Regions from separate parts of the Cupriavidus sp. CuC1 genome, predicted to be linked through region 1. Evidence: predicted binding sites of a transcription regulator. Region 1 holds the regulator's gene; each other region holds the start of a gene.
What was found. The regulator sigma-54, encoded in region 1, starts transcription at its own class of promoters, with help from an activator protein. The targets are predictions, from matches to a motif close to TGGCANGNAANCTGCTTT.
Positions count from the first base shown of each region.

Region 1 (7,296 bases):
GCCACGTAGGTGATGCCCTCGCGTTCCAGCATTTGCGCCAGGTTCTGGCCGCTGCGGCCAAACCCGCAGATGATGGCGTGCTTCTCGGTCTGCAGGCTCTGCGCCGCGATGCGCGTCATGTTGAGCGACTGCATCAGCCACTCGTTGGCGGTAAAGCGCAACACGATGGCGTCGCTGTACTGGATCAGGAACGGCGCCGCCAGCATCGACAACAGCATCGAGGCCAGGATGACCTGGATCAGCACGGGATCGACCAGGTTCAGGCCGTCGATCTGGTTAAGCAGCACGAAGCCGAACTCGCCGGCCTGCGCCAGGCCCAGGCCGGTACGGATCGCCACCCCCGGGCGCGAGCCGAACAGGCGCGCCAGGCCGGAGATCAGGACCAGCTTGAAGACAATGGGCACCGCCAGCAGCGCCAGCACCAGCCACAGGTGGTCGAGCACCACATGGATATTGAGCAGCATGCCGATGGTGACGAAGAACAGCCCCAGCAGCACGTCGCGGAAGGGCTTGATGTCCTCCTCCACCTGATGGCGATAAGGCGTCTCGGAGATCAGCATGCCGGCCATGAAGGCGCCCAGCGCCATCGACAGGCCAAGCCGCTCGGTCAGCGCGGCCATGCCCAGCGTGACCAGCAGCAGGTTGAGCATGAACAGCTCCTGCGAGCGGCGCGCCGCCACGATGTGGAACCAGCGGCTCATGAAGCGCTGGCCGACGAAGAAGATCAGGCTCAGGGCCACCACGATCTTCACCGTGGCCAGGCCCAGCGCCATCATCAGGTCGCCAGGATCGCGCGAGAGCGCCGGGATCACGATCAGCAGCGGCACCACGGCCAGGTCCTGGAACAGCAGGATGCTGATGATATTGCGCCCGTGCTCGCTTTCCAGCTCCAGGCGCTCCGACAGCATCTTGGACACGATGGCGGTGGACGACATGGCCAACGCCCCGCCCAACGCCACAGAGGCCTGCCAGGACAGCGGAAACAGCCAGTTGAATGCCCAGCTCGCCGGGATCACAGCCAGCAGCGACAGCACCACCTGCGAGCCGCCCAGCCCGAACACCTGCCGCTTCATCGCCTTGAGCTTGCCCAGGCTGAACTCCAGGCCGATCGAAAACATCAAGAAGACCACGCCGAACTCGGCCAGGTACTTGGTCTGCGCGGTATCGCGGGCCAGCCCGAGCGCATGCGGCCCGATCAGGATGCCGACGACCAGGTACCCCAGCATGGGCGGCAACTGCAGCATGCGAAAGGCGACCACGCCGAACACGGCGGCGGCCAGCAGGACTAGGGTAAGGTCCAGCGGAGAGTGCATCGACAGGGTCAGGGTACGCCGCCCCGGGCACCGGGCCGGCCCGGTGCGGGCGACCCTGCCGGTGGATTACGGCAAGCGCGATGGCCTCCCCGGCCGCCCGATCCCAGGAACAGCCCAAGCGCCATCGCATTCGTTGGTATACTTCGTCGCCATGATAGCTAATTTCAATGCGGATCGAGCACTTCGGCTCGCTCGCGAGACCCTCCAGATCGAAGCCGACGCCGTCGCCGCCCTCGCAGGCCGCCTGGACGACGGATTCGCGCAGGCCGTGCAACTGACGCTCAATTGCAGCGGACGCGTGGTCGTGTCCGGCATAGGCAAGTCCGGCCACATTGGCCGCAAGGTCGCGGCCACGCTGGCCTCGACCGGCACCCCCGCGTTTTTCGTGCATCCCGCCGAGGCCAGCCACGGCGACCTGGGCATGGTCACGCGCGACGATGTGCTGATCGCCTTTTCCAATTCCGGAGAGACCGCCGAGTTGCTTTCGATCGTCCCGATCGTCAAGCGCATCGGCGCCAAGCTGATCTCCGTGACCGGGAACCCCGCCTCCACGCTGGCCAAGCTGGCCGATGCGCACCTCAATGCCGGCGTGGAAAAAGAAGCCTGCCCGCTCAACCTGGCCCCGACCGCCAGCACCACCGCCGCACTGGCGATGGGCGACGCGCTCGCGGTGGCCGTGCTGGATGCCCGCGGCTTCGGCGAGGAAGATTTTGCCCGCTCGCATCCAGGCGGCGCGCTCGGGCGCAAGCTGCTGACCCACGTGCGCGACGTCATGCGCAGCGGAAACGCGGTGCCCAAGGTGCGCGAGAGCACGCCGCTGGCACAAGCCCTGATGGAAATTACCCGCAAGGGCATGGCCATGACCGCGGTGGTTGACCCGGACGACCGCCTGATCGGCGTCTTCACGGACGGCGACCTGCGCCGCCTGCTCGAAACCCCGCGCGACTGGAAGACCGTACCCATCAGCGAGGTCATGCACCGCACGCCGCATACCGTCGGGCCGGACCAGCTGGCCGTGGAAGCCGTGCAGGTGATGGAGGCGAATCGTGTCAACCAGATGCTGGTGGTCGACGCAGAGCGGCGCCTGGTCGGCGCGCTCCACATCCACGACCTGACCCGCGCCAAGGTCATCTGAGGCCAGCCCATGCCTATGCGGGAAATCCTGTCCTCCCTGAGCCGGCTTGCCATGCGAGCGCTGCCCCTGCTGCTGATGGCGCTGGTGGCGGGCAGCACCTTCTGGCTGGTGCAGGTCAACTCCCCGAAGGAAGCGGACACCGGGCCGGTCGGCAAGAAACATGAGCCGGATTACTACATGATCCGTTTTTCCGCGACCGAGCTTGCCGAGGACGGGAACACCAAGCTGCGCTTTACCGGCGACAAGATGATCCACTTCGAGGACGACCAGACCTACGAGGTGACGCGCCCAGCCATGCGCTCCTACGAAATCGACCGCCCGCCCGTCACTGGCCACTCCGATCGCGGCACGATGAACGCGGAAGGCTCGGTCATCGACCTGTTCGGCAATGGCTTCATCGTGCGCGCCCAGGGCACCGACCCCGCCAAGGATCCGAAGATGACGGCCGCCTCGGAGTATTTCCAGGTGCTGGTCAACGATGACATCGTCAAGACCGACAAGGCTGTCAAGCTGACCCGCGGCCCGTCGGTGATGACCGCCAACGGCCTGATCTTTAACAATGTCACTCGCGAAGTACAATTGCTGGGTAACGTACGCGGCACCATCATTACGGTGCCGCCGCCGGCAAGTCCCGCGAAGTAGCCCTGAAGCCGCCCGCGGGCTCCAGCCGCCCGCGTCAACCGCCATCACGCCAACATGAATCCATTCCTGACGACTTCGTCCTGTCGCCGCCGCAGCACGGCCGCTTTGCTGACGCTGGCAGCCGTCCTGGGCCTCGCGTTGTCCGCGCCCGCCAGCGCCGAAAAAGCCGACCGCGAAAAGCCGCTGGTCCTGGAGGCCGACAATGCCAGCTACGACGACGTCAAGCAGGTTTATGTACTGACCGGCAACGTGGTGCTGACCAAGGGCACCATGGTGCTGAAATCCGACGCGGCCGAAGTCCGTACCGATCCCGAGGGCTACCAGTACGCGGTCGCGACCTCCAAGGGCGGCAAGCAAGCCTATATCCGCCAGAAGCGCGACAACGTCGACGAGTACATCGACGGCTGGGGCGACCGCATCGAATATGACGGCAAGCAGGAGCTGTCCAAGCTGATCGGGCGCGCCCGCATGGCCCGCCTGGCCGGCGCCAAGCTGGTCGACGAGATCCGTGGCGCGGTGATCACCTATGACAGCCGCAACGAGTTCTATACGGCCAGCGGCGGCGCCGAGAACGCGACCGCGGGCAGCCCGTCCGGCCGCGTGCGCGCCGTGCTGTCGCCGCGCCAGGAGCAGCCCGCCAGCGGCGCCGCAGCCAACCCGCTGCCGCTCAAGCCGGCACCTGCCCCCGTCAACCCCTGACCTGACGCCGCCACGCCCCCAATCCACGGATTCTGCCTTGACCTTCATGACCGCTACCCAGACCGCACCGTCCCAGCCCGCCACCCTGAAGGACAGCAGCACGCTGGTCGTGCGCCACCTGAAGAAGCGCTACGGCTCGCGCACTGTGGTCAAGGATGTGTCCCTCGACGTGAAGAGCGGCGAAGTGGTCGGGTTGCTCGGCCCCAACGGCGCGGGCAAGACCACGTCGTTCTACATGATCGTGGGGCTGGTGGCGCTGGACGAGGGCGATATCGTGCTCGACGACAAGCACATCAGCGGCCTGGCCATCCATGAGCGGGCACGCATGGGCCTGTCCTACCTGCCGCAGGAAGCCTCGGTGTTCCGCAAGCTCAATGTGCGGGAAAATATCCGCGCGGTGCTGGAACTGCAGCTCAACGATGGCAAGCCCCTGGGCAAGGCCGAGATCGAGCGCCGGCTGGACACCCTGCTGGATGACCTGCAGATTGCCCACCTGCGCGACAACCCGGCGCTGTCGCTGTCCGGCGGCGAGCGCCGCCGCGTGGAAATCGCCCGCGCGCTGGCCTCCGCGCCGCGTTTCATCCTGCTTGACGAGCCCTTCGCCGGCGTCGACCCGATCGCGGTCGGCGAAATCCAGCGCATCGTCAGCTTCCTCAAGGCGCGCAATATCGGCGTGCTGATCACCGACCACAACGTACGCGAGACGCTGGGCATCTGCGACCACGCCTACATCATCAGCGAGGGCGCGGTGCTGGCGTCCGGCCAGCCTGAAGACATCATCGCCAACGAGTCGGTGCGCAAGGTCTACCTGGGCGAGAACTTCCGCATGTAAAGGCGCGCGCGGCGCCTGCCGCGCATCGGCCCCCCGGGCGGCTTCGGTGTCGCCTTTCATCCTTCAAACGATCATGCGACGCCAGCGATAGCAATTTCCGTTCCACCAGTACGGAAGTTGGGCATAAAATAGGTCGCATGAAACCGTCGCTACAGCTCCGCCTCTCGCAGCATCTCGCGCTTACGCCGCAACTCCAGCAGTCGATCCGGCTGCTGCAACTGTCCACGCTTGAACTGCAGCAGGAAGTGGAACAGGCGCTGACCGAGAACCCCTTGCTCGAGCGCGAGAACGACTGGCTCGACAGCCCGTTGCGCGTGTCCTCGGACGGCTCGGTGAACCTCCAGAGCGCGCCCGCGCCAGCGCCCGCCGATGGCCAGGGCACCAGCGAAAACCGCCCCGATGGCGCCCCCGAAGCCGACGACAGCTATTCCGACAGCAACGAGGATTACGGCAACGACTGGAGCCTGGACGATTTCGCCCGCCGCCCGCAAGGCGAAGACGACGAAAAAACACCGATGCAGCTGCGCGACGCCGAGCCCACGCTGCGCGAACACCTCATGGAGCAGCTGGCGCCGCTCAAGATTTCCCTGCGCGACAAAGGGCTGGCCATCTTCCTGGTCGAATCCCTGGACGATGACGGCTACCTGAGCGCCACGCTCGAGGAAATCTGCAGCGAGCTGCCGGAGGAGCTCGAGTTCGAGGTCGACGAGATCCAGGCCGTGCTTACGCTGCTGCAGAGCTTCGATCCACCGGGCGTCGGGGCGCGCAACGCAGCCGAGTGCCTGGCGCTGCAACTGCGCAGGCTCAAGCATCCGCAGCGCGAACTGGCGCTGAGCATCGTCACCAATCACCTGGAGCTGCTGGCGGTGCGCGATTACACGCGCCTGAAAAAAGCCCTGCAAGTGGACGAGCCGGAACTCAAGGCGGCGCATGAACTGATCCGCTCGCTCGCGCCCTATCCCGGCCATGCCTACAGCCGGCCGGAAGCCGACTTCGTGGTACCCGATGTTTTCGTTCGAAAGTTGAGCGGCGGATGGATCGCCCATCTCAACCCGGATGTGATGCCGCGGCTACGTATCAACGACATGTACGCGCAGATTTTGCGCGGTGCAAAAGGCGATGCCGGCGCGGCGGGACTGCAGCAAAAGCTGCAGGAAGCACGCTGGTTGATCAAGAATATCCAGCAGAGGTTCGACACGATATTGCGCGTCGCACAAGCCATTGTCGAACGTCAAAAGAACTTCTTCACCCACGGTGAAATTGCGATGCGCCCCTTGGTTTTGCGGGAGATTGCCGATACACTGGGTTTACACGAGTCCACCATCTCTCGGGTGACTACCAATAAGTACATGGCAACGCCGATGGGGACTTTCGAGCTGAAGTATTTTTTCGGCTCTCACGTATCCACAGAAACCGGCGGCGCGGCCTCATCAACGGCAATCCGTGCGTTGATCAAGCAATTGATAGGAGCCGAAGACGCTAGGAACCCCTTGTCCGACAGCCGGATTGCCGAATTGCTCGGCGAGCAAGGCTTTGTGGTAGCACGGCGTACCGTTGCCAAATACCGCGAAGCGCTCAAGATTCCCGCGGTCAATCTCCGTAAGACTTTGTAGCCGAGCTGCATCGCCTGCCTGATGCAGCTCTTTCAGAAGGAGAAACGCTATGAACTTCAAGATCAGTGGACACCACTTGGACATCACGCCCCCTCTGCGTGAGTACGTGGAAACGAAACTGGAGCGTATCGTCAGGCATTTCGATCAAGTCATTGGCGTAAGTGTGCTGCTCTCTGTCGACAATACAAAAGAAAAGGACCGGCGGCAGTACGCGGAAATCAATCTACATCTCAAGGGCAAGGACATCTTTGTCGAAGCGCATCATGAAGACCTGTATGCCGCTATCGACGCATTGGTCGACAAGCTCGACCGGCAGGTGATTCGCCACAAGGATCGCGTGCAAAGCCACGACCGTGAAGCGGTCAAGTACCAGATGGCCGCATCCCAGATGCAGCAATGACCGTGCCTGGCGGCCCACATACCGGGCCGTCGGTGTCAGTCCATTGAAAACGGAATCAAGCCGCGCCCAGCGCGGCTTTTTCGTTCCAGCCTCCCCCCTTCGGGCCACGCAGGGGATTCCGCAACGCATATGTACCGGTGTATGCTGTGCCATACATAGTTGATTTGCCTGGCCATTTCCGTGCATGCGGCACCGCTTCAGCGCCTCGGCTATTGCAATGCACAAAGCGGCAGCGGGCCTGCTCTATAATGGCCAGACGCCCGACACCGGCATGGGGACACCCGGTGGAAACATCGGGCCTTGGTTTTTATCTTCTTTCCGCCCGGCGGGACGCCTCCTTGCCCCGGGCCTGCTTTCTAGAAAACCCTGCGCATTCCACATGAATCGTTTGGCTAAATTGCTGCCACCCGGCAACATCAACCTCGACGTCAGCGTCACCAGCAAGAAGCGCGTGTTCGAACAGGCCGGGCTCCTCTTCGAGAACAACCATGGCGTTGCGCGCGCGACCGTGACCGACAACCTGTTCGCCCGCGAGTCGCTGGGGTCCACCGGCCTTGGCGCCGGGGTTGCGATCCCCCACGGCCGCATCAAGGGACTGAAGCAGCCGCTGGCCGCCTTCATGCGCCTGGCCGAGCCGATCCCCTTCGAGTCGCCCGACGGTA
Region 1 covers NZ_JBIUHC010000222.1:3,552-10,847, reverse strand. Annotated here, with positions in the region: gene ACGLHR_RS47265 (monovalent cation:proton antiporter-2 (CPA2) family protein) at 1-1,313, opposite strand, end outside; gene ACGLHR_RS47260 (KpsF/GutQ family sugar-phosphate isomerase) at 1,465-2,448, shown strand; gene lptC (LPS export ABC transporter periplasmic protein LptC) at 2,464-3,090, shown strand; gene lptA (lipopolysaccharide transport periplasmic protein LptA) at 3,145-3,789, shown strand; gene lptB (LPS export ABC transporter ATP-binding protein) at 3,836-4,621, shown strand; gene ACGLHR_RS47240 (RNA polymerase factor sigma-54) at 4,759-6,234, shown strand; gene hpf (ribosome hibernation-promoting factor, HPF/YfiA family) at 6,284-6,634, shown strand; gene ptsN (PTS IIA-like nitrogen regulatory protein PtsN) at 7,014-7,296, shown strand, end outside.

Region 2 (7,296 bases), on a different contig from region 1:
GGTAGACGCCTGCGAGACAGTGCTCCTCTCCTCCGGCCTGGGCGGCTCTGCCGGCTTCTGGCAGCCGCAGATCCCGGCGCTGGTGGAAGCGGGCTACCGCGTGATCGCCTACGACCAGCACGGCACGGGCCGTAGCCCCGGCACGCTACCCCTGCCCTACACCATCACCCACATGGCGCAGGACGTGGCCGAGATCCTGGATGCCACTGGCACCGCACGCTGCCATCTCGCCGGCCATGCACTGGGGGGCTTGGTGGGCCTGCAACTAGCGCTGGATGCGCCGGACCGGATCGCAAGCCTTATCCTGGTCAACGCCTGGTCGAAACCCAATCCGCATTCGGCGCGCTGTTTCGACGCGCGGCTGGCGCTGCTGGGGGCCTGCGGTCCGCGCGCCTACGTGGAAGCGCAACCCATCTTCTTGTACCCCGCCGCCTGGTGCGCCGCGCACGCGGAGCGCGTGCAGGCCGAGGTGGAGCATGCCTTCTCCCACTTCCCGGGCGAAGCCACCATGCGCGCGCGCATCGGCGCCCTGCGTGCCTTCGACGTAGATGCCCGCTTGTCCGAGATTGCCGTGCCTACACTGGTGGCGGCTGCCGCCGACGACACACTGGTGCCCTGGACTTGCTCCCGGCGCCTGGCCGACGGCCTGCCAAACGCCACGCTGGACTGCGTGCCGCATGGCGGCCATGCGCACAGTGTCACCGAGGCCGAACCCTTCAACCGCAGCTTGCTGAGCTTTCTGGCCGGCGTCACAACCCGCAATGAGATTGCCGCATGAGTACCCACCTGGACGATATCGCGCTGGGAACGCTGTTCTCCGAAGCCCGCAGCCACAACGGCTGGACCGCGGAGCCCGTGAGCGACGCGCTGTTGCAGCAAATCTACATGCTTGCGCGCATGGGCCCCACCTCGGCCAACTGCTCGCCCGGGCGTTTCATCTTCGTGCGCACGCCCGAGGGCAAGCAGCGCCTGGCGCCCGCGTTGTCCAAGGGCAACCTGGAGAAGACCCTGAGCGCGCCCGTGACCGTGATCTCGGCCTGGGACACGGCCTTCTACGACAAGCTGCCTGTCTTGTTCCCGCATGCGGATGCAAAGAGCTGGTTCACCGGCAGCCCCGCGGCGGCGCACGAGACGGCCTTTCGCAACGGCACGCTGCAAGCGGCCTACCTGATCCTGGCGGCCCGCGCGCTGGGACTCGACGCGGGGCCGATGTCGGGCTTTGACCAAGCGAAAGTGAATGCCGAGTTCTTCGGCGGTACCACATGGACCGCCAATTTCCTGATCAACCTCGGCCATGGCGACGCCTCGAAGGTGTTCGGGCGCCTGCCGCGGCTCGACTTTACCGACGCCTGCGCGCTGGCCTGATGCGCCCCCCTTCACCGGAGCCTAACCATGCTGAATACCACTACCCCTGAGGCCACGTCCACAGCGATAGCGCCATCGTCCGCGCTACCCAAGAGCGACTACCGCGACGCGATGGCGCGCCTGGGCGCGGCAGTCAACATCATTACCACCGATGGTCCCGGTGGACGCGCGGGCTTCACCGCCTCGGCCGTCTGCAGCGTCACCGACGATCCGCCCACGCTGCTGGTTTGCCTTAACCGCGCGGCCTCTGTGTACCCCGCCTTCCTGGCCAACGGCGTGCTCTGCGTGAACGCGCTCGGCGCCGGCCAGCAGGCACTCTCCAGCCTGTTCGGCGGCAAGACACCGATGCACGAGCGCTTCGCGGCTGGCCGATGGGGCCGCAAGCTGACGGGGGCGCCGGTGTTCGAGGGCGCGGCAGTGTCGTTCGACTGCCGCGTGGTGCGGAGCACCAGCGTGGGCACGCACGAGGTACTGTTCTGTGAGGTCATCGCCCTCACCGCGCACACCGACGCGCACGGTCTCATGTACTTCGGGCGCCAGTACCACGACTTGCGCTCGAATGCGCACTGAATATCCGCGGCAATGCATCGCGGGACGGATGCTGCATCAGGGCAGCGACGCCTGCGCACGTACCGCGATGCCCTCCAGCACGATCCGCTGCACGTTCTCCACCGTCTGCTCGAAGAATGCCGGGTCTTCCAGCGTGCGCCCGGTGATGGCCTGCACCTGCACCGCGAAGTCGGCGTAGTGCTGGGTGGTGGCCCATAGCGCGAATACCAAGTGGTGCGGCTCCACCGGCGCCAGACGGCCGGCGGCGACCCAAGCACTGATCACCTCGGCTTTGCGCTCCACCTGGTCGCGCAACTCGCGCGCCAGTTCGTCACGCATCAGCGGCGCACCCTGGACCATCTCCAGGCAGAACAGGCGTGAGGCATCGGGCTGGTCGCGCGAGATCACGAGCTTGCGCCGGATGTAGTCGGCGATAGCCTCGCGCGGGTCCTGCTCGACACTGAAACTGCGCAGCGGCTCCAGCCACAAAGCTAGCAAGTCGCGCAGCACCGAGACGTAGAGGTCCTCCTTGTTGGCGAAGTAATACAGCAGGTTGCTCTTGGACACGTCGGCGCGCGCCGCGACCTGGTCGAGCGAGGTGCCATGCAGCCCGAAGCGTGAGAACAGCCCCAGCGCCGCACCGAGGATGGCAGCGCGCTTGTCCTCGATCTGCCGCCACCGCCGGCTACCCGCCGCCGCCTGGCGCACGCCGGACACGGAGCTCTTGGCTGCGGCCTTCGCCACTACCGATGTTGTGGTTTTTCGCGCTGTCTTACGCGCCGTCTTGCGCTGCGCGATGGCCTTGTCCTTCTTGGTCTCTGGTGGCATGTACTGCTATTCCCTGGCGTTGCTAATGGTGTATTGAAGCACACCATGCACGAACCGTGCGCGGTGTGACAACCCGGAAAGCATGCCACAGGACGTGGCATCGGGCGCACCACCACGACTCAGTCGAAATGACCACCGTGGTGCCTCATATGTTGTGGCTCTCGAAAATGCACCGATGGGGCGCGTCTGGATGCCGCGCTATGCCGCTCTCATGACGCTCACACACGGCACCCATAGGAATTTGTCCAAATGGTCCAACTTGGCACGGACGTTGCGTATCCGCTGGCGTCGCGTGCCTGCCGACGCCGCCCTCCCAGGAAACGGCTCCTTGCCCGCTACGCATATCACCCTCGACCACCGAGCGCCTGCTGGCGCCGTCCTTCCCGGGAGAAATTCGATGTCCCCAACGAGTGTCGGTGTTCCCATCATCGATCTGCAACCTTACTTCTCCGACACGCCGGAGGGCAAAGCCGCCGTTGCGCGCGCGATGGACGAGGCCTGCAGCAGCATCGGATTCCTTGTCATCACGCAGCACCAGATCCCGCAGGACCTGATCGACCGCGTGTCGCGCGTCTCGCAGGAATTCTTCGAGCTGCCGCTATCCGACAAGCGCAAGGCCGACCGGCCCAGCCCCGACACAGTGCGAGGCTACAGCGCGGTGACAGAAGAGAGCCTTGCCTATTCCCTGGAGGAGGCCGCGCCCGGCGACTTGAAGGAGTCCTTTTCTACCGGCCCCGCGAACGTGCCTGACGATGCGTACCACCGCGGCCCCGCGGCCGGCCCGCACTTCGCGCCCAACGTTTGGCCCGCGCTGCCAGGTATGCGCGAGACCTACGCTGAGTACTTCGCGGCGATGAGCGATCTGTCATGTTCGCTCATGCGTATCTTCGCGCTGGCGCTGGAGATGGAAGAGCACTACTTCGACGACAAGATCGATAAGCACATCAGCATGTTTCGCGCGCTGAGCTACCCGCCACAGGAAGAGCCCCCTCTGCCTGGGCAGCTGCGTGCCGGCGCGCACACCGACTACGGCAGCCTGACCATCGTGCTGCCCGACAGTCCGGGCCTGCAAGTAGCCTCCGGCGGAGGATGGATCGACGTGCCGCACGTACCCGGCGCCTTCGTGGTGAACCTGGGCGATCTGATGATGCGGTGGACCAACGACCGGTGGGTTTCCACGCTGCACCGTGTAGTGAACCCGCAGTTGGACAACATGCAGAGCAATACGCGGCGGCAGTCGCTGGTCTTCTTCCACCAGCCCAACTACGACGCCATGATCACTTGCCTGCCGGGCTGCACGGCACCGGGCGAGACGCCCCTCTACGCGCCGATCACCTCGGGCGACCACCTGACGTCCAAGTTCGTCAAGCAGACGACCTTCGGTGGTACCAAGATTGCGGCCTGATCGGGAGACATCGATGGCGCAACTCTCCTACGTCAACGTCTTTGCCAAGGACGTGGTCGCGCTCAGCGGCTTCTACCAGCGTGTCTTTGGCTTCCCCGAGATCGAGGCGATCCGCTCTCCCATCTTCCGCGGCCTCGACACGGGCAAGAGCAGCCTCGGCTTCAACGCACATGATGCCTATGTGCTGCTGCAGCTCGGTAAAGGCGCGGACGACGTGTGCGGCGACAGCTTCCTCCTCAACATCGACGTGGAGTCCAAGGCTGAGGTAGACCGCATGGTACCGGTGGCGCTGGAGGCCGGCGCCATGCTGTTGAAGGCTCCCTACGAAACCTACTACCACTGGTACCAGGCTGTACTTCGCGACCCCGAAGGCAACGTTTTCCGCATCAACTACATGATGGACAGGCATGCATAGACGTACCGCACGCCCTTCCCATTACAGGTCGTTTTTTTCTTTTCTCCCAACACAGAGGTTCAAGATGAAATTGACGCGATCGATCGCCGGCTTGTTTGCCGGATTGGCCCTGCTAGGCACCGCCCTGCACGCCCAGGCAGAGGCGCCGGGCTTTACCTTGAAGAGCAAGCCCAAGATCGCCATGATCTACTTCGGCCCGAAGAACGATGGCGGCTGGACCCAGGCCTTCGACGAGGCGCGCGCGAAGGTCGAGGCGGCGCTGGGCCAGAAGATCCAGTTCGTGGAAAGCGTGCCGGAGGACGCATCGGCCATCAAGCCCGCCGCCGAGCGCTTCATCCAGCGCGGTGCCAACATCGTCATCGGCACCGCCTTCGGCTATTCCGATGCCTTCAAGGAGTTGGCTGCCAAGTATCCCGACGTGGCCTTCCTCAATGCCTCGGGCACGACGAACGGGCCCAACCTCGAATCATTCTACGGCCGCACCTATGAAAGCCAGTACTTGTGCGGCATGGCCGCCGGTGCTGCCTCCAAGAGCGGCAAGCTCGGCTTCGTCGCGGCCAACCCCTTCGGCGTGGTGAACTGGACGGTCAACGCCTTTGCGCTTGGTGCACAGAAGACGAATCCCAACGCCACGGTCACGGTAATCTACACCGGCGCCTGGAACGATCCGGTAAAGGAACGCGCTGCCGCCATGGCACTGATCGACCAGGGCGCCGACGTGATCGGCCAGCATGTCGACACGCCCACGCCGCAGCTGGTCGCGCAGGAGCGCGGCGTTTACGGCACCGGCCATCACCGTGACTTGCGCGCCTTCGCACCGAAGGCCACGCTGTGCTCCTCCGTCTGGGTATGGGACAAGTTCCTGATCCCCGAACTCAAAAAGATCGAGGCCGGCAACTGGAAGCCCGAGCCCCATGGTGCCTTCATCGCTATGAAGGATGGCGGCACAGACGTTGCCGGCTTCGGTGCGGCCGTGTCCAAGGACAAGCAAGCCGCCATCCTGGCCGAGCGCGACGCTCTGATGAAAGGCAAGCAGATCTACGCCGGCCCGCTCAAGGACCGTGACGGGAAAGAACGCGTGACCGCCGGCCAAGTGCTCTCGGACGCAGACCTCTGGAAGATGGACTGGTACGTCAAAAACGTGATCACGCAGAAATAATCCACAACCAACTGAGCAAGCCATGCCCGACGCCCTCTCCCTCTCCGGCATCCACAAGTCTTTCGATGGTTTCGTCGCCCTGGACCACGCGCATTTCACCGTCCGATGGGGCGAGGTGCATGCACTGCTTGGCGAGAACGGCGCGGGCAAATCATCGCTGATGAACATTGCCGCGGGCCTGTACGCGCCCGAGTCCGGCACACTGCTGGTTGACGACAACCCCGTGCGGCTGGCCGGTCCGCGCGATGCGGCGCGCTATCAGATTGGTATGGTGCACCAGCATTTCAAGCTGGTGGCGCCGTTCACAGTGGCTGAAAACATCTTGCTGAGCCTGCCTGCGGCAACGGATGTCGCAGGCTACCGCAAGCGTCTGGCAAGGGTGCGCCGCACGATTGCGGAACAGGCGAAGGTGCTGGACTTCGACATCGACCCGGACCAGCGCGTGGCCCGGCTCTCGGTGGCCGAGCAGCAGCGCGTGGAAATCCTCAAGGTGCTGCTGGCCGGCGCTCGCATCCTGATCCTCGACGAACCCACCGCCGTACTGACCGACCAGGAGGCCGCACGCTTGCTGCAAACGGTACGGACTTTGGCACGCCAGGGGGCAGCCGTGGTGCTGGTCACGCACAAGATGGCCGACGTGAAGCGCTATGCCGACCGCGTGACCGTAATGCGCGGCGGACGCACGGTCGCCACAGTGGATCCGCGCGAGACGGCCGAGGCGGAGCTGGTGCGCCTCACCGTTGGCGAGGCGCCGCCGCCGCTGGCGCGGCGACCGACAAGGGCCGGCGCGCCGCGGCTGATCCTGCAGAGATTGTGCAGCCCAGCCTCCGGCGGCCCCCCGGCACTCGATGGCATTGACCTCGTGGTGCATGCGGGCGAGATCTACGGCCTGGCCGGCGTGGGTGGCAACGGCCAGAGCGAACTCGCGCAGGCCATCATGGGCCTGCTGCCGGTAAGCGAGGGCACGATGGTGCTCGAAGGCTTCGGCGATCTGCGTTCCGCCTCCACCGTGCAGCGGCGCAGCCAGGGCATTGCCGCCATCCCGGCGGACCGCTATGGCCTGGCGCTGGCCGGCGGTCTGTCGGTGGCGGAGAACTTCGGCATTGGCCAGGTGCATGCAGGCCGCTATGGGCGCGCGATGCGCCTGGACCGCCGGCGCCTGGAAGCGGACGCCGCGGCAGCCGTGAAGGCCTTCGACGTGCTCGGTGTGCGCTCGGTGCGGCAGAAGGCCGCCCTGCTCTCGGGGGGCAATGCGCAGAAGCTGGTGATCGCCCGGGAATTCAGCCGCAACCCGCGGCTCGTGCTGGCCCACAGCCCCAGCCGCGGTCTGGACGTGCGTGCCGGCGCCCAGGTGCACGAACGGCTGCGGGCCGCGCGCGACGCAGGCGCCGCCGTGCTACTGATCAGCGAGGATCTCGACGAGGTCCTCGCTCTGGCCGACCGTGTGGGCGTGATTGCACGCGGCCGCATCGTGGGCGAATTCGCCACGCCCGCCGACAGGCAGGCTGTGGGACAAGCGATGGTGGCCCATGGCTGAGCTCGCCCCCGCCGTCCCGGCCCGCTCCGATGTCTCGC
Region 2 covers NZ_JBIUHC010000094.1:10,249-17,544, reverse strand. Annotated here, with positions in the region: gene rutD (pyrimidine utilization protein D) at 1-778, shown strand, start outside; gene ACGLHR_RS32420 (malonic semialdehyde reductase) at 775-1,365, shown strand; gene rutF (NADH-dependent FMN reductase RutF) at 1,393-1,935, shown strand; gene rutR (HTH-type transcriptional regulator RutR) at 1,972-2,742, opposite strand; gene ACGLHR_RS32405 (isopenicillin N synthase family dioxygenase) at 3,140-4,147, shown strand; gene ACGLHR_RS32400 (VOC family protein) at 4,161-4,562, shown strand; gene ACGLHR_RS32395 (BMP family ABC transporter substrate-binding protein) at 4,627-5,721, shown strand; gene ACGLHR_RS32390 (ABC transporter ATP-binding protein) at 5,744-7,258, shown strand.
Region 2: a site for sigma-54 is predicted at 3,003-3,020, ahead of ACGLHR_RS32405 (isopenicillin N synthase family dioxygenase). Genes of this name have one in related genera too.

Region 3 (7,296 bases), on a different contig from region 1:
CGCGCCGCCGGAAGCAATGTCACGGTGCTGTTGCTGGGCGAGACGGGCGTTGGCAAGGAGCGCTTCGCGCAAGCGTTGCACGGCGTGAGCGCCCGGTCCGACAAGCCATTCATCGCGGTCAACTGCGCGGCGATTCCCGATGAGCTGATCGAGGCCGAGCTGTTCGGCGTGGAGAAGGGCGCGTTCACGGGCGCGCACCAGTCGCGCCCGGGCCGCTTCGAGCGGGCGCATGGCGGCACCCTGTTCCTGGATGAGCTGGGCGAGTTGTCGGCGTCGGCGCAGTCCAAGCTGCTGCGCGTGCTGCAGGAGGGCGAGGTGGAGCGCGTGGGCGGCACCGAGCCGCGCAAGGTGGATGTGCGGCTGGTGGCCGCCACCAACGTGGACCTGGCCGAGGCCGTGAAGCAGGGCACCTTCCGCAAGGACCTGTATTACCGGCTCAACGTCTACCCCGTCACCATTCCGCCGCTGCGCGAGCGGCTTGACGATATCCGCTTGCTGGTGGAGCGTTTCGTCGCCCGCTACGGCGCGCGCCACGGCAAGAAGATCCTCGGCATCACCGACCGCGCGCTGGCCGAGCTGCGCCGCTATGACTGGCCGGGCAATGTGCGTGAGCTGGAGAACGTGATCGAGCGCGGCGTGATCCTGGCCAGCAACGGCGGCCAGATCTGCGCGGACCACCTGTTCCTGCCGACCAGCGCGCCGCCGGCCATGGACACCGCGCCACGCCTTGGCGTCAAAGGCACCTTGCCGGAACTGCGTGAGGCGGCGGTGCATGGGCTGCTCGATCATATGGCCGAGCAGCAGCTGGCCCTGGGCGATGTGGAGACCGTGCTGATGGAAGCGGCGATGCAGCGCGCCAACGGCAATATGAGCCAGGCGGCGCGCTTGCTTGGCATTACGCGGCCTCAGCTTGCGTATCGCTGGAAGACCCGGGTCGCGCTGTCAGACCGCTGACAAACCGGAAGCATTAGCCGAAGCCGCCGAACAGGCCAAGGCCGCGCGCCATGACGACGGCTGTCTCTCCCTCTCCCCTCAGGGGGAGAGGGCCGGGGAGAGGGGTGGCTTAGCTAGGAGCCACTTAAAACGAAGCCCTTGGTTTTTTACAGCGCGACGGCGTAACAAGCGCCCGCCCTCTCCCCCAGCCCCTCTCCCGCACGCGGGAGAGGGGAGCACGACCACGCAGATCCGGCTTTGTCAGCAGTCTGGCGGCGCGCCTTCTGGCGCGCCGTTTTTCATTTGCGCCGCCCCGATTCAGCCGCTTGATCATTTGATGAAGTGCTAATCGGCGCGTCGGCAGGTGACCGGCGCCGCATGTTGCGCCGCATGCATGCGCCAGCCCCGCTCTTCATTGACTCCCGCAACGCCGTCCAGCGCTTTGCTGTTGCAGCGCGCAAGCCGCCGCGTGCCTGCGCACGCTACCCGCAAACCACCGCCCGGCGCGGCACTTGATCATTTGATTAAGCGCCACGGCCGGCTTGATCAATTGAAGCAGCGGCGGCGCCCGCATGGCTTCGGGTTAACGCTCGGGCCAACGTTCCTGGATTTCCCGCGCGCCTTGTGCCGCCGTCGTTTGCGCTTGCTGGCACGCTCTTCGCAATAGAGGCCATACCCGCCAAGCGAAGGAGCAGCGCCATGATCAACCAGTCGGTCCCCTTGTTTGAAGCCTCGCCCCGGTTCGTCCGCATTGACGGCCGCACGCCCGAGGGCTTTGTGCAGTTCGCGTTCAGCGTGGCGGACCCCGAGCTCAATGTCGAGCTGATCATGCCCGAGTTGATGTTCGAGGCCTTCTGCAGCGTCAACCACGTGCGCTTCCTGCCGCCGGAGATCCCGGCACCCGAACAGGACGACTGAAGCGCAGCCAGCCCGCGCACGGAAACCCCCACATAAAAATACAGCAAGACCCAGGAGACCAAGCGATGCAAGTCGATATCAAGACCCAGCAGATCCAGCCGCTGCGCCAGACCTACGGCCATGTGGCGCGCCGCTTCGGCGACAAGCCCGCCTCGCGCTACCAGGAGGCAACCTACGACGTGCAGGCGGAAGTCAATTTCCACTACCGCCCGACCTGGGACTCGCAATACGAGATCTACGACAAGCGCCGCACGGCGATCGTGATGGCGGACTGGTATGCGCTCAAGGACCCGCGCCAGTACTTCTACGGCGCCTACGTGACGGCGCGCGGCCGCCAGCAGGACGCCACCGAGAAGAGCTTTGCCTTCGTGGAAAAACGCGGCCTGCTGCAGGCGCTGCCGGCCGAATGGCAGGACCGCCTGGCCGACGGCCTGCTGCCGCTTCGCCATGTGGAGTGGGGCGCCAACATGAACAACTTCTATTGCGCCGACTATGGCTGGGGCACGGCCATCACCCAGGCCTGCACCTACTGCGCCATGGACCGCCTTGGCATTGCCCAGTACCTGTCGCGCATCGGCATGCTGCTCGACGGCAATACCGGCGTGGCGCTGGAGCGCGCCAAGGTGGCCTGGATGGAGAGCGCCGCGTGGCAGCCGATGCGCCGCCTGGTCGAGCGCAGCTTCGTGATCGAGGACTGGTTCGAGACCTTCGTCACCCAGAACCTGGTGCTCGACGGGCTGCTGTATCCGCTGGTGTACCAGCATGCCGACGCGGCCATCGTGCGCGCCTGCGGCACCGGGCTGGCGGTGCTGACCGAGTTCATGAACGACTGGCGCGAGGAGCACGCACGCTGGGTCGACGCGGTGATCCACACCTCCGCGGCGGAGTCCGATGCCAATCGCATGCTGCTGTCGGGCTGGGCCCGCGCCGCGCGTGCGCAAGCGGCCGAGGCGCTGGTGCCGGTGGCCGATACCTTGCTGGGCGGAGGCGGCGAACAGGTGGTGGCGCTGTGCCTGGAGCAGTTCGACGTGCGTCTCAACAAGCTTGGCCTTGCCGCCTGAGGAGCCCGCCATGACCGCCAACGTCTACATCGCGCTGCAAAGCAACGACGACACGCGCCCCATCATCGAAGCCATTACCGAGGCCAATCCGCACGCCGTGGTGTCGCAGTTCCCCGCCATGGTGAAGATCGATGCGCCGGGGCACCTGACCATCCTGCGCGAACTGGTCTCCGACAAGCTCGGCCGCGACTGGGACCTGCAGGAGATCCACCTGAACCTGATTTCGCTGTCGGGAAACATCGACGAAGACGACGACGCCTTCACCCTGCACTGGAACGCCTGAAGCCCTGAGACGGGCCGCAAAGAAAGACAACGGAGACAGACATCATGGACGCACGCAAGAAGCTGAACCTGCGCGAGAAGTACGCATCGATGACGCGCGACCTCGGCTGGGAAACCACCTACGAGCCGATGGACAAGGTCTTTCCCTACGACAAGTACGAGGGCATCAAGATCCATGACTGGGACAAGTGGGAAGACCCGTTCCGCATGACCATGGACGCCTACTGGAAATACCAGTCGGAGAAGGAGCGAAAGCTGTACGCGATCATCGATTCCTTCGTGCAGAACAACGGCCACCTCAATGTCTCGGACCCGCGCTACCTGAACGCGCTGCGCCTGTTCCTGACCGGCGTGACCCCGCTGGAGTACGCGGCGCACCGCGGCTATGCGCACCTCGGCCGGCACTTCCGCGGCGCCGGCGCGCGGGTGGCGGCGCAGATGCAGTCGATCGACGAGTTGCGTCATGCCCAGACCCAGATGCATACGCTGTCGGTCTACAACAAGTATTTCAACGGTTTCGGTGAATGGCAGCATATGCATGACCGGGTCTGGTACCTGTCCGTGCCCAAGTCCTACTTTGAAGACGCCATGAGCGCGGGGCCGTTCGAGTTCATCACCGCGATCTCGTTTTCCTTCGAGTACGTGCTGACCAACCTGCTGTTCATGCCCTTCATGTCGGGCGCGGCTTACAACGGCGACATGGCCACGGTGACGTTCGGCTTCTCCGCGCAGTCCGACGAATCGCGCCATATGACGCTGGGCCTGGAGGTGGTGAAGTTCCTGTGCCAGCAGGATCCGGACAATATCCCGATCCTGCAGAAGTGGCTGGACAAATGGTTCTGGCGCGGCTTTCGCCTGCTTACGCTGGTCGGCATGATGATGGACTACATGCTGCCCAAGCGGGTGATGTCGTGGGCCGAGGCCTGGGAGATGTATTTCGAGCAGGCCGGCGGCGCGTTGTTCAAGGACCTGGAGCGCTATGGCCTGCGCATGCCCAAGTATCACGAGGTGGCCACCAAGACCAAGGACCGCATCACCCATGAGGCCTGGGGTACCTTCTACAACTACGCCGCCGCGGCCGGCTTCCACACCTGGGTGCCCAAGCAGGACGAAATGGCCTGGCTGACGCAGAAGTATCCCGACACCTTCGCGCGCTACTACAAGCCGCGCCTCGATTACTGGCTGGAGCGCCAGCAGGAAGGCGAACGCTTCTATAACAGCACGCTGCCCATGCTGTGCCAGACCTGCCAGATCCCGATGGTGTTCTCGGAGCCGGACGACCCCACCCAGATCTGCTACCGCGAGAGCAGCTACCACGGCATGCAGTTCCACTTCTGCTCGGACGGCTGCAAGGACATCTTCGACGGCGAGCCACAGAAGTACGCCCAGGCCTGGCTGCCCGTGCACCAGATCTACCAGGGCAATTGCGGCGGCGCCTCGCTGGACGACGTACTTAAGTGGTACCGCATCAACCCCGGCGCGGACAACCTCGATTTCGAGGGCTCGCAGGACCAGAAGAACTGGAATGCCTGGAAAGGCGTGCCGGACACGGCTGCCTGAGCAGCCGGCACATAAGAGACAAGGAGACCATCATGTCCGTCGTATCCATTGGCCCCTACGCGTTCGAGCCCGCCGACCGCGAAGCGGTGTTCCACGGCAACCGCCTGCTCTATATCGGCTGGGACCGCCACCTGCTGTTCTGCGCGCCGCATTGCTTTCCCTTTCCGCCGGCGATGCCCCTGCGCGATGTCGTGGAGAAGGTGCTGCCGGGCGTCTACGGCTACCACCCCGACTTCGCCCGCATTGACTGGAGCCGCGTGGCATGGCTGCGCGGCAATGCGCCCTGGCAACCGGACCTTGACCGCACGCTGGAAGAGAACGGCCTGGGCCACAAGGCGGTGATCCGTTTCCGCACGCCGGGGCTGGATGGCATTGGCGGCAGCTGCAGCTAAGGCAGGAGACACAAGATGTATTCCCTGACCATTGAACCAATCGGGCAGACCATCCCCATCGCACCGGGCCAGACCGTGCTGGATGCCTGCCTGCGCAACGGCGTGTGGCTGCCGCACGCCTGCTGCCACGGCCTGTGCGCCACCTGCAAGGTGCAGGTGGTGGACGGCGAATTCGAGCATGGCGATGCGTCCAGCTTCGCGCTGATGGACTTCGAGCGCGATGGCGGCCAGTGCCTGGCTTGCTGCGCCACCGCGCAGTCCGACATGGTGATCGAGGCGGACATCGAGGAGGACGCCGACTCGCTTGGCCTGCCGCTGGCCGACTATTGCGCCGAGGTGGTGGAGACCCGCGCGCTGACGCCCACCATCCGCGGCATCTGGCTGCGGGTGAAGGGTGGCGCCGCGGCTGCCTTCCAGGCCGGCCAGTACCTCAACCTGCGCGTGCCGGGCTGCGACCAGCCGCGGGCGTTCTCGCTGGCCAACCGTCCCGGCGACGGCCTGGTGGAGTTGCATGTGCGGCGGGTGGAGGGCGGGCAGGCTACCGGCTACCTGCACGATCGGTTGTCGGTGGGTGACGAACTCGGCTTCTCCGCGCCGTACGGCCGCTTCTTCGTGCGCAAATCCGCGCAAAAGCCGATGCTGTTCCTGGCCGGCGGCTCGGGCTTGTCCAGCCCGCGCGCCATGATCCTGGACATGCTGGCCGCAGGCGAGACCTTGCCGATCACCCTGGTGCAGGGCGCGCGCAACCGCACGGAGCTGTACTACGACGAGGCATTCCGGGAACTTGCCGCTGCGCATCCGAATTTCCGCTATGTACCGGCCTTGTCCGCCGAGCCGGCGGACAGCGGCTGGGACGGCGCGCGCGGCTACGTGCACGACGTGCTGCACGGTCTGTATGCGAACGGTGCCACCGCCGACTTCCGTGGCCACAAGGCCTACCTGTGCGGCCCGCCGCCGATGATCGAAGCCTGCATCCGCACGTTGATGCAGGGCCGGCTGTTCGAGGAGGACATCCACACCGAGAAGTTCCTCTCGGCCGGCGACGCACAGAACAGCACGCGCAGTCCGCTGTTCAAGATCTGATGGAGGGCGCGGCATGCATACCGTCGAGATCGCGGGAAGCGGCCAGTGCTACCCCTGCGCGCCGGAGCAGAACCTGCTGCGCGCCATGGAAGCCCTGGGCAAGCGCGGCATTCCCGCAGGCTGCCGGGGCGGTGGCTGCGGGGTTTGCAAGGTGCGCATCGAGGCCGGCCGCTACCACACCGGCAAGATGAGCCGCGCCTGCCTGTCTGAGGCGGAGGAGGGAAGTGGGCTGGTGCTCGCCTGCAAGGCCTTCCCCGACAGCGATATCCGCCTGCGGCCGGTGGCGGTGTTGCAGCGCTGCCTGGACAAGCAACTGGCACGGCAGGAAGCAAAGCAGGAACAGCAGCGAAGACAAGGGCAGCAGCAATAAAAGATGGACCAATAACCCCATCATCAAGGAGACAGTCATGGCATTGACAGGCGTATTGCGCCCGGGGCACGTGGCATTGCGCGTGCTGGAACTTGAACCGGCGCTCAAGCACTACACCGAGGTACTCGGGCTGATCGAAACCGCGCGCGACGACAAGGGCCGCGTCTACCTGAAGGCCTGGGACGAGCACGATCACCATAGCGTGGTGCTGCGCGAGGCCGACAGCCCTGGCATGGACTACATGGGTTTTCGGGTGGATAGCGGCCGCACGCTGGAGCGGCTGGCGCAGGAGGTGGAGCAGTCCGGCCTGGCATCGGACTTCCAGTGGATTCCCGCCGGCGAGCATCCGCGCACCGGCGTGCGCTTTCGCTTCACCATTCCCACCGGGCATGTGATCGAACTCTTCGCCGACAAGGACAAGCTGGGCTGCATGACCGGCGACAGCAACCCGGACCCGTGGCCGGACGACCTGCGCGGCATGGCGCCCAGCCGCTTCGATCACTGCCTGCTGTATGGCGACGACCTGGATGGCACGGTCAAGCTGTTCCGCGACGTGCTTGGCTTCACGCTGGCCGAGGAAGTGGTCGCCGGCCCCGACAAGATGATGATCGGCGCCTTCCTGACGTGCTCCAACAAAGCGCATGACATTGCCTTCATCCGGCATGCGGAGAAGAACAAGTTCCATCACGCCTCCTTC
Region 3 covers NZ_JBIUHC010000086.1:21,643-28,938, forward strand. Annotated here, with positions in the region: gene poxR (phenol degradation transcriptional regulator PoxR) at 1-954, shown strand, start outside; gene ACGLHR_RS30805 (phenol hydroxylase subunit) at 1,633-1,851, shown strand; gene ACGLHR_RS30810 (aromatic/alkene monooxygenase hydroxylase subunit beta) at 1,917-2,912, shown strand; gene ACGLHR_RS30815 (MmoB/DmpM family protein) at 2,923-3,195, shown strand; gene ACGLHR_RS30820 (aromatic/alkene/methane monooxygenase hydroxylase/oxygenase subunit alpha) at 3,240-4,754, shown strand; gene ACGLHR_RS30825 (phenol hydroxylase subunit P4) at 4,787-5,146, shown strand; gene ACGLHR_RS30830 (NADH:ubiquinone reductase (Na(+)-transporting) subunit F) at 5,162-6,229, shown strand; gene ACGLHR_RS30835 (2Fe-2S iron-sulfur cluster binding domain-containing protein) at 6,243-6,599, shown strand; gene ACGLHR_RS30840 (catechol 2,3-dioxygenase) at 6,637-7,296, shown strand, end outside.
Region 3: a site for sigma-54 is predicted at 1,581-1,598, ahead of ACGLHR_RS30805 (phenol hydroxylase subunit). Genes of this name have one in related genera too.

Region 4 (7,296 bases), on a different contig from region 1:
CATGGCTGGCGTCAGTGCGAACGCCACGGGTGGCAGGCATGCCGCCACGGCAATCAGCAAGGTCTTGGGCACCGGCGCCAGCGTGATCGACGCGATCGCCAGGTACACGCCGCCGCCTGCCAGCGCGGCCACCGAGATGACCGCGCCACGCGCGAGCCGCGACGATGCGCCCGCGCGCAGCATGCGCTGCGACAACCAGCTAAGGATCAGCGTGACGGGCATGGCCGAGGCCACGATGGCCGCATACCAGCGCCCGGTGGTGACCGGGTCGAAGCCCAGGCCCTTTTCCAGGTAGGCGGGCAGCCAGGTCAGCCCCAGCGCCAGCGCCCAGTACGCGCAGAAGCCAACGGCCAGGCAGGCCAGCACGGTCGGGTCGCGGAAGATGCGGCGATAGGGCAGGCGCACGGGCGTGGCCGCGGTGCCGGCGCGTGGCGCGCTTGCCTGCGCCAGCGGTCCCTCGCGCCCCACGCAGAGCCACATCGCGCTCCACGCCATGCCAATGCCGGCCAGGATCATGAAATTGGCGCGCCAGCCCCATCGTATCGTCACCAGCGGGATCAGCAGTCCCGCCAGCAGCAGGCCCACGGTGGCCCCCTGGTTGATCATCGCCACCGGCAGGTTGCGCTTGTGGTCCGGAAACCATTTGAATAGCGCATGCACGGAGATCGGGAAGGCCGGCCCCTCGGCCGCGCCAAGCAGCATGCGGCACAGCAGGATGGTCGTGGCCGATCCCGCCAGCGCCAGCGGGACCTGCAGCACGGCCCACGACAGGCCCATCGCCAGCAGCAGCCAGCGCGTGGCCACGCGATTGGACAGAAAGCCGACCAGCACGGTGGATAGCGAGAACAGCCAGAAGAAGCTGCTGGCGATCAGGCCGAACTCGGCCGGCGCAAGCTTCAGGTCCGCCATCAGCGGCACCGCGACCATGCCAAGCACGATCTTGTCGAGGAAGTTGATCAGCGAAAGCCAGGTCAGCATCGAGGCCATGGCCCAGGCGCTGCGTGGCTGGTAGGTCGGAAGTGTATTCATCGGTCAGCCTCAGGATCGGTCAACGTGTCTGCTTGGTGTGCGCTTGTCCTTGTGATCGCTCAGTCCAGGTGCTGCTCGATCAGTGCGAGCAGGCGCTCGGGTTGCTCCAGCATCACCAGGTGCCCGCTGTCGATCTCCGCGTAGCTGGCGTCGCCAAGCGCCTCGGCAAGCGCGCGGCAATGCGCCGGCGGCACCATCTGGTCGTGGCGCATGCCGATCACCAGCGTGGCGGCGCGGATGCGCGCCAGCAGCGGTGTGATGTCGATGGTGGCGTCGAGCGCGGCCTGGCGGTCGCTGCCGGGCGCCAGGCCTGCGCCGAAACGCCGCAGGATGCCCTCGACGGTGGCGTCGTCCATGCACGCGATGAAGCGCTCCGATACGCCGTTGAGCAGGATCATGCGCGCCAGTTGCTTGCGGTCCGACTGCGCCAGCGACTGCCACAGCGCAAACAGCAGGCGCATGCGGCTATCGGTGCGCGCCCAGGCGCCGAACACCACCAGGCGCCGCACGCGCTCCGGCATCAGCGCAGCCGCGGCGGCGGCCACCACCCCGCCAAGCGAATAGCCGACCAGGTCCACGGGCGCATCGCCCGCAAGCGCCATGCAGGCGCGCACCTGTCCCACCAGCGCATCGAGCGTCAGCGGCCCGCCGTCGTCGCGGGTTTCGCCGGAGCCGGCAAGGTCCAGCGCCAGGCAGCGCCTGCGCTGCGCGAGCCCGGGCAGCAGCGCGGCCCAGTTGGTTTCCGCGCTGGAACTGGTGCCGTGCACAAGCAGGGTGGGGCGGCCGGTGCCGGCCTCGATCAGGCTGGTCTGGATGGGTTCCGACGCGATGGCCAGACGTTGCATGGCGAACTCCATAGGCTTCTCCTGGCGGGCTGGTTTGGCGAAATGACGCGGCAGGCTTACTGGGCAGTGATGCCGCCATCGACGGTGAACTGCGAGCCCGTGATGTAGCGGCCCTCGTCGCTGGCGGGGCAACGCTACGACGGCTTGCCGGCGTGGCGCAGCACAAAGTGCCCCCAGTCCGGCTTGCGCGTCTTCCACCAATAGGCGGTGGCATGGCTCGACCAGTTGTTGATGACCCTGCCGCTCGCCGACTTGTACCAACTGCTGCACGAGCCGGCCCACGCGGTCTGGCCGATGGCCGCCTGCAATGCCCGGTTGAAGCGCGTCACCACCTCCGGGCGCACTTCCATGGAGGCGAAGCGTGCTGAGCGGCAGGCCTGGATGCACTGCAGGACATAGCGCGCCTGGCACTCGAGCATGAAGATGATGGAGTTGTGGCCCAGGTTGGTATTGGGGCCGTACAGCACGAACAGGTTGGGAAATCCCGGCGCCGTCATGCCCAGATAGGCCTCGGGATCCTCGCGCCACTGATCGGCCAGGGTGCGTCCATGGCGGCCGTGGATGCGGATCGGCGCGAGGAAGGAGCGGGCGTCGAAGCCGGTGGCGAAGATGATGGCGTCGGCCGGATGCCTGGCGCCGTCGGCGGTGACCACGGCGTCGGCGTCGACGCGGGCGATGCGGGTGGTCTCGACCTGGACGTTAGGCCGCTTGAGCGCTTGGTAGAAATCGTCGGAGATCAGGATGCGCTTGCAGCCGATCGGGTAGTCCGGCGTGAGCTTGGCGCGCAGCGCGGGGTCGGCAATCATGTGCGCCAGGTAGCGGCGCGCCAGCGTTTCCAGTTCCCGGTTGCGCCCGCTGTCCCGTTGCATGCGCCCGAAGCGCAGCTCACACTGCAGGTAGAGGTGCCAGCGATGCAGCCGCGCCGTCCACGGGTGACGCCCGAAGCGCGCCTGTTGCTCGGCGGTATAGGCCTCGCCGTTGCGCGGCAGCACCCAGTTGGCGCTGCGCTGGAACACCGTCAGCTTGCCTGCTTCCGGCGCGATGCGTGGAATGAACTGCAGCGCGCTGGCACCGTTGCCGATCACCGCGACCTGCTTGCAGCGCAGGTCGGCGTCATGCCGCCAGCGCGCGCAATGGAAGGCCGCGCCGGCAAAGCTGTCCAGCCCCGGGATGTCCGGCGCCAGCGGACGGTTGAGCTGCCCGGTGCCGCTGACAAGGATGCGCGCGGCGATGGTGTCGCCGTTACCTGTGCTCACCTGCCACAGGCAGGCGCCTTCGTCGTAGCGTGCCTCGGTGACCTCGATGCCGAAGCGGATATGCCCGAGCAGCCCGAAGCGCTCGGCGCAATGCTGCAGGTAGCGGTGTATCTCCGGCTGGGGCGAGTACGCGCTGGACCAGTCCGGCTTGGGCGCGAACGAAAAGCTGTAGAGATGGGAGGGGATGTCGCAGCCGCAGCCCGGGTAGGTGTTGTCCCGCCAGGTGCCGCCTACCGTGCCGGCCTTCTCCAGGATGACAAAGTCATCGATGCCGGCCTGCTTGAGCCGGATGCCCATGCACATGCCGGCCACGCCGGCGCCGATGATGACGATCTGGTCCGCGCCGGGCGTCGTTGACGCTTTCAATGGGCTGTCTCCGTCGTGCTTTTACTTGGTAGTTGCGGCTCATCCGGCAACGCCGTGGCGCGCAATCGAGAGGCCACCATAGAGCCGATTCCGGATTCGGGCAAGTCACGGCGCAACATACGCATCGCCATGTGCCCCAATCTGAGTCAGCCGGCGGCGGCGCACAGGCTTGGTGCGTGACGCTTGCGCACTATCGTGGTGCGATGTGCGGCATTGCGACCGCTGAAGGCTCGCCAGGCCGTGTGCACAGCCATGTATACAAGCTTGTATGCCATGGCATGCTAGTTGCAGAAGGTGTACCCGGGGTGCGTTGTTCCTTTATCCAACACGACAATCTGGGAGCTGCAATGAAAAGACGTGACATGCTGAAGCTGTCGGCGGTAGCCGCCGCGGCCTTGTTTGCAACGGCAGGCGTGAGCCCGCTGGTAATGGCGCAGTCCAAGGAACCGATCAAGATCGGTATCCTGCATTCGCTGTCCGGCACCATGGCCATTTCCGAGACTTCGCTCAAGGACGTGGCGCTGATGACCATCGACGAGATCAACAAGAGCGGCGGCGTGCTTGGCCGCAAGCTTGAGCCGGTCGTGGTCGATCCCGCTTCCAACTGGCCGCTGTTTGCCGAGAAGGCGCGCCAGCTGATCACCAAGGACAAGGTCGCCGTCACGTTCGGCTGCTGGACCTCGGTTTCCCGCAAGTCGGTGCTGCCCGTTTATGAAGAGCTGAACTCGCTGCTGTTCTATCCGGTGCAGTACGAGGGCGAGGAGATGTCCAAGAACGTCTTCTACACCGGCGCGGCGCCCAACCAGCAGGCCATTCCCGCGGTGGAATACCTGATGAGCAAGGAAGGCGGCGGCGCCAAGCGTTTCTTCCTGCTCGGCACCGACTACGTCTACCCGCGCACCACCAACAAGATCCTGCGTGCCTTCCTGAAGAGCAAGGGCGTGGCGGACAAGGATATCGAAGAGGTCTACACGCCGTTCGGCCACAGCGACTACCAGACCATCGTCGCCAACATCAAGAAGTTCTCGCAGGGTGGCAAGACCGCGGTGATCTCCACCATCAACGGCGACTCCAACGTGCCCTTCTACAAGGAGCTGGGTAACGCCGGCCTGAAGGCCAAGGACGTGCCGGTGGTGGCGTTCTCGGTGGGCGAGGAAGAACTGCGCGGCATCGACACCAAGCCGCTGGTGGGCCACCTGGCCGCATGGAACTACTTCATGTCAGTCAAGAACCCGGAAAACGAAGCCTTCAAGAAGCAATGGGCGGCGTGGGTCAAGGCCAACAACCTGCCGGGCGGCGACAAGCGCGTGACCAACGACCCGATGGAAGCCACCTACGTGGGCATCCATATGTGGGCGCAAGCCGTGAAGAAGGCCGGCACCACCGACACCGACAAGGTCCGCGCCGCCATGTACGGCCAGACCTTCAAGGCCCCGGACGGCTTCACCCTGACCATGGGCGAGAACCATCACCTGTACAAGCCGGTGATGATCGGCGAGGTCAAGGGCGATGGCCAGTTCACGGTGGTGTGGAAGACCCCGAAGGCCGTGCGTGCGCAGCCGTGGAGCCCGTTCATCGCCGGTAACGAAGGCAAGCCGGACAAGGTGATGTAAGCAAGGGCTCTCGCTCAGCGCTCTCTTCCTCTCTCTTGCCTCGTGGCTGGTGCGGGAGGGGAGGGAGCCTGGCAGTGTCTTTGCCGCTTCCCATGCTGTCCGCCGCTTCGGCGCGGTGGGCGGAAAATCATCACGCCGATCAAGGTGACGCGCGTGCTTCGTCGCGCACGACTCTGCAAACCTTATGCACCGACCCTTATCGATCTCTCTCGCTTCACGGTTGCGCGCCATGCTGGCCGCGCTGCTCCTGCTGGCCGCGTGCCCGCTGTGGGCCGCGGCGCTGACGCAGGCCGACCTGAAGCCGTTGGCCGAAGACGACTTCGATGCCAAGACCGCCGCGATCACCGCGCTGACCAAGGCACCGGTGGCGCAGGCCGGCCCCATTCTCAAGGCGTTGCAGGACGATACGCTGCAATACGCGCCCGGCGTCGGCATGGTGCGCCAGGACGCAGACAAGCTGGTGGATGCGATCAGCGGCAAGCCGGTCACGGTCAAGCCCGACGTGCTCGAAGCGCTCACCCTGAACAACAGCCTGCGCGCGATGGTGGACAGTGCCGCCAGCAGCACGCTGCTGCAATCGCCCGACGCGGCGGTGCGCACGCAGGCCGTCAATACGCTGCTGGACCAGCCGGGCAGCGCTTCGCGCCCGGTGGTCGAAGCCGCGCGCAAGGCCGAGGCCGATGCCGGGCTGCGCGCGAAGCTCGATGTGATCTGGGCCAATATCGTGCTGGCCGATGGCAACCGCGACGATCGCCTCGAAGCCATCCGCATCCTCGGGCGCGACAGCAATCCGCAGAGCCGCCAGAAACTGCAGCCGTTGCTGGAAAAAGATGCCGCCGGCAACTATCGCGAGCCTGACGCCGAACTGCGCGGCGCCGCGCAGCAGGCGCTCGATGCCCTGCGCGGCGACCAGCGCCGCGCCGAGCTGATCGGCAACCTCTTCGCCGGCCTGAGCCTGGGCAGCGTGCTGCTGCTCGCCGCGCTGGGGCTGGCTATCACTTACGGCCTGATCGGCGTCATCAACATGGCGCACGGCGAATTCCTGATGATCGGCGCGTACGCCACGTACATGGTGCAGGGCGTGTTCCGCGCGCACTTCGCCAGCGCGTTCGACTGGTACCTGCTGTTCGCGTTGCCGGCATCGTTCCTCGCCTCCGCCGTGGTCGGCTTCGTGCTGGAGCGGCTGGTGCTGCGCCATCTCTACGGCCGTCCGCTGGAGACGCTGCTGGCCACCTTCGGCGTGAGCCTGCTGCTGATGCAGACGGTGCGCACCCTGTTTGGCGCGCAGAACGTGGAAGTGGCCAATCCGTCCTGGATGAGCGGCGGCATCGAATGGCTGCCTGGCATGGTGCTGCCGTACAACCGCATGGTCATCATCGTGTTTGCGCTGGCGGTGGTAGCAGTGGCCTGGGCTGTGCTCAACCGCACCCGCCTTGGCCTGTTCGTGCGCGCCACCACGCAGAACCGCACCATGGCGGCCTGCGTCGGCGTGCGCACCTGGAAGGTGGACAGCTACGCCTTTGCCTTCGGCGCGGGCATTGCCGGCCTGGGCGGCTGCGCGCTGTCGCAGATCGGCAATGTCGGCCCCGACCTCGGGCAGGCCTACATCATCGACTCCTTCATGGTGGTGGTGCTGGGCGGCGTGGGGCAGCTCGCAGGCACCATCATCGGCGCCTTTGGGCTGGGCCTGATCAACAAGTTCATCGAGCCGTTCTATGGCGCGGTGCTGGCCAAGATCTTTGTCCTGGTGCTGATCGTGCTCTTCATCCAGAAGCGCCCGCAGGGACTGTTCGCGCTCAAAGGGCGCAGCGCGGAGGCATGATGAAGACTTCACCCTCGAACCATTACGCGGCGGGTTTCCGGCTGGCCGTGCCTGAGCGCCAGCCGCTGTTCTCCGGACGCAGCTGGATGGCGTTGGCTCTGATCGCGCTGGTGGTAGGCATCGGCGTGCCGGTGTGCGCGCTGCTGGTGCCCGAAGGCCATCCCATGCATCTGTCGGCCTACGCGCTGACGCTGATCGGCAAGATCATGTGCTTCGCGCTGGCGGCGATCGCGCTGGACCTGGTATGGGGCTACTGCGGCATTCTCAGCCTCGGCCACGGCTTGTTCTTCGCGCTCGGAGGCTATGCCATGGGCATGTACCTGATGCGTAGCATTGGCCGCGAAGGCGTCTACAAGAGCGACCTG
Region 4 covers NZ_JBIUHC010000078.1:35,890-43,185, reverse strand. Annotated here, with positions in the region: gene ACGLHR_RS29195 (MFS transporter) at 1-1,029, opposite strand, end outside; gene ACGLHR_RS29190 (alpha/beta fold hydrolase) at 1,089-1,874, opposite strand; gene ACGLHR_RS29185 (flavin-containing monooxygenase) at 2,009-3,496, opposite strand; gene urtA (urea ABC transporter substrate-binding protein) at 3,844-5,109, shown strand; gene urtB (urea ABC transporter permease subunit UrtB) at 5,294-6,931, shown strand; gene urtC (urea ABC transporter permease subunit UrtC) at 6,931-7,296, shown strand, end outside.
Region 4: a site for sigma-54 is predicted at 3,771-3,788, ahead of urtA (urea ABC transporter substrate-binding protein). Genes of this name have one in related genera too.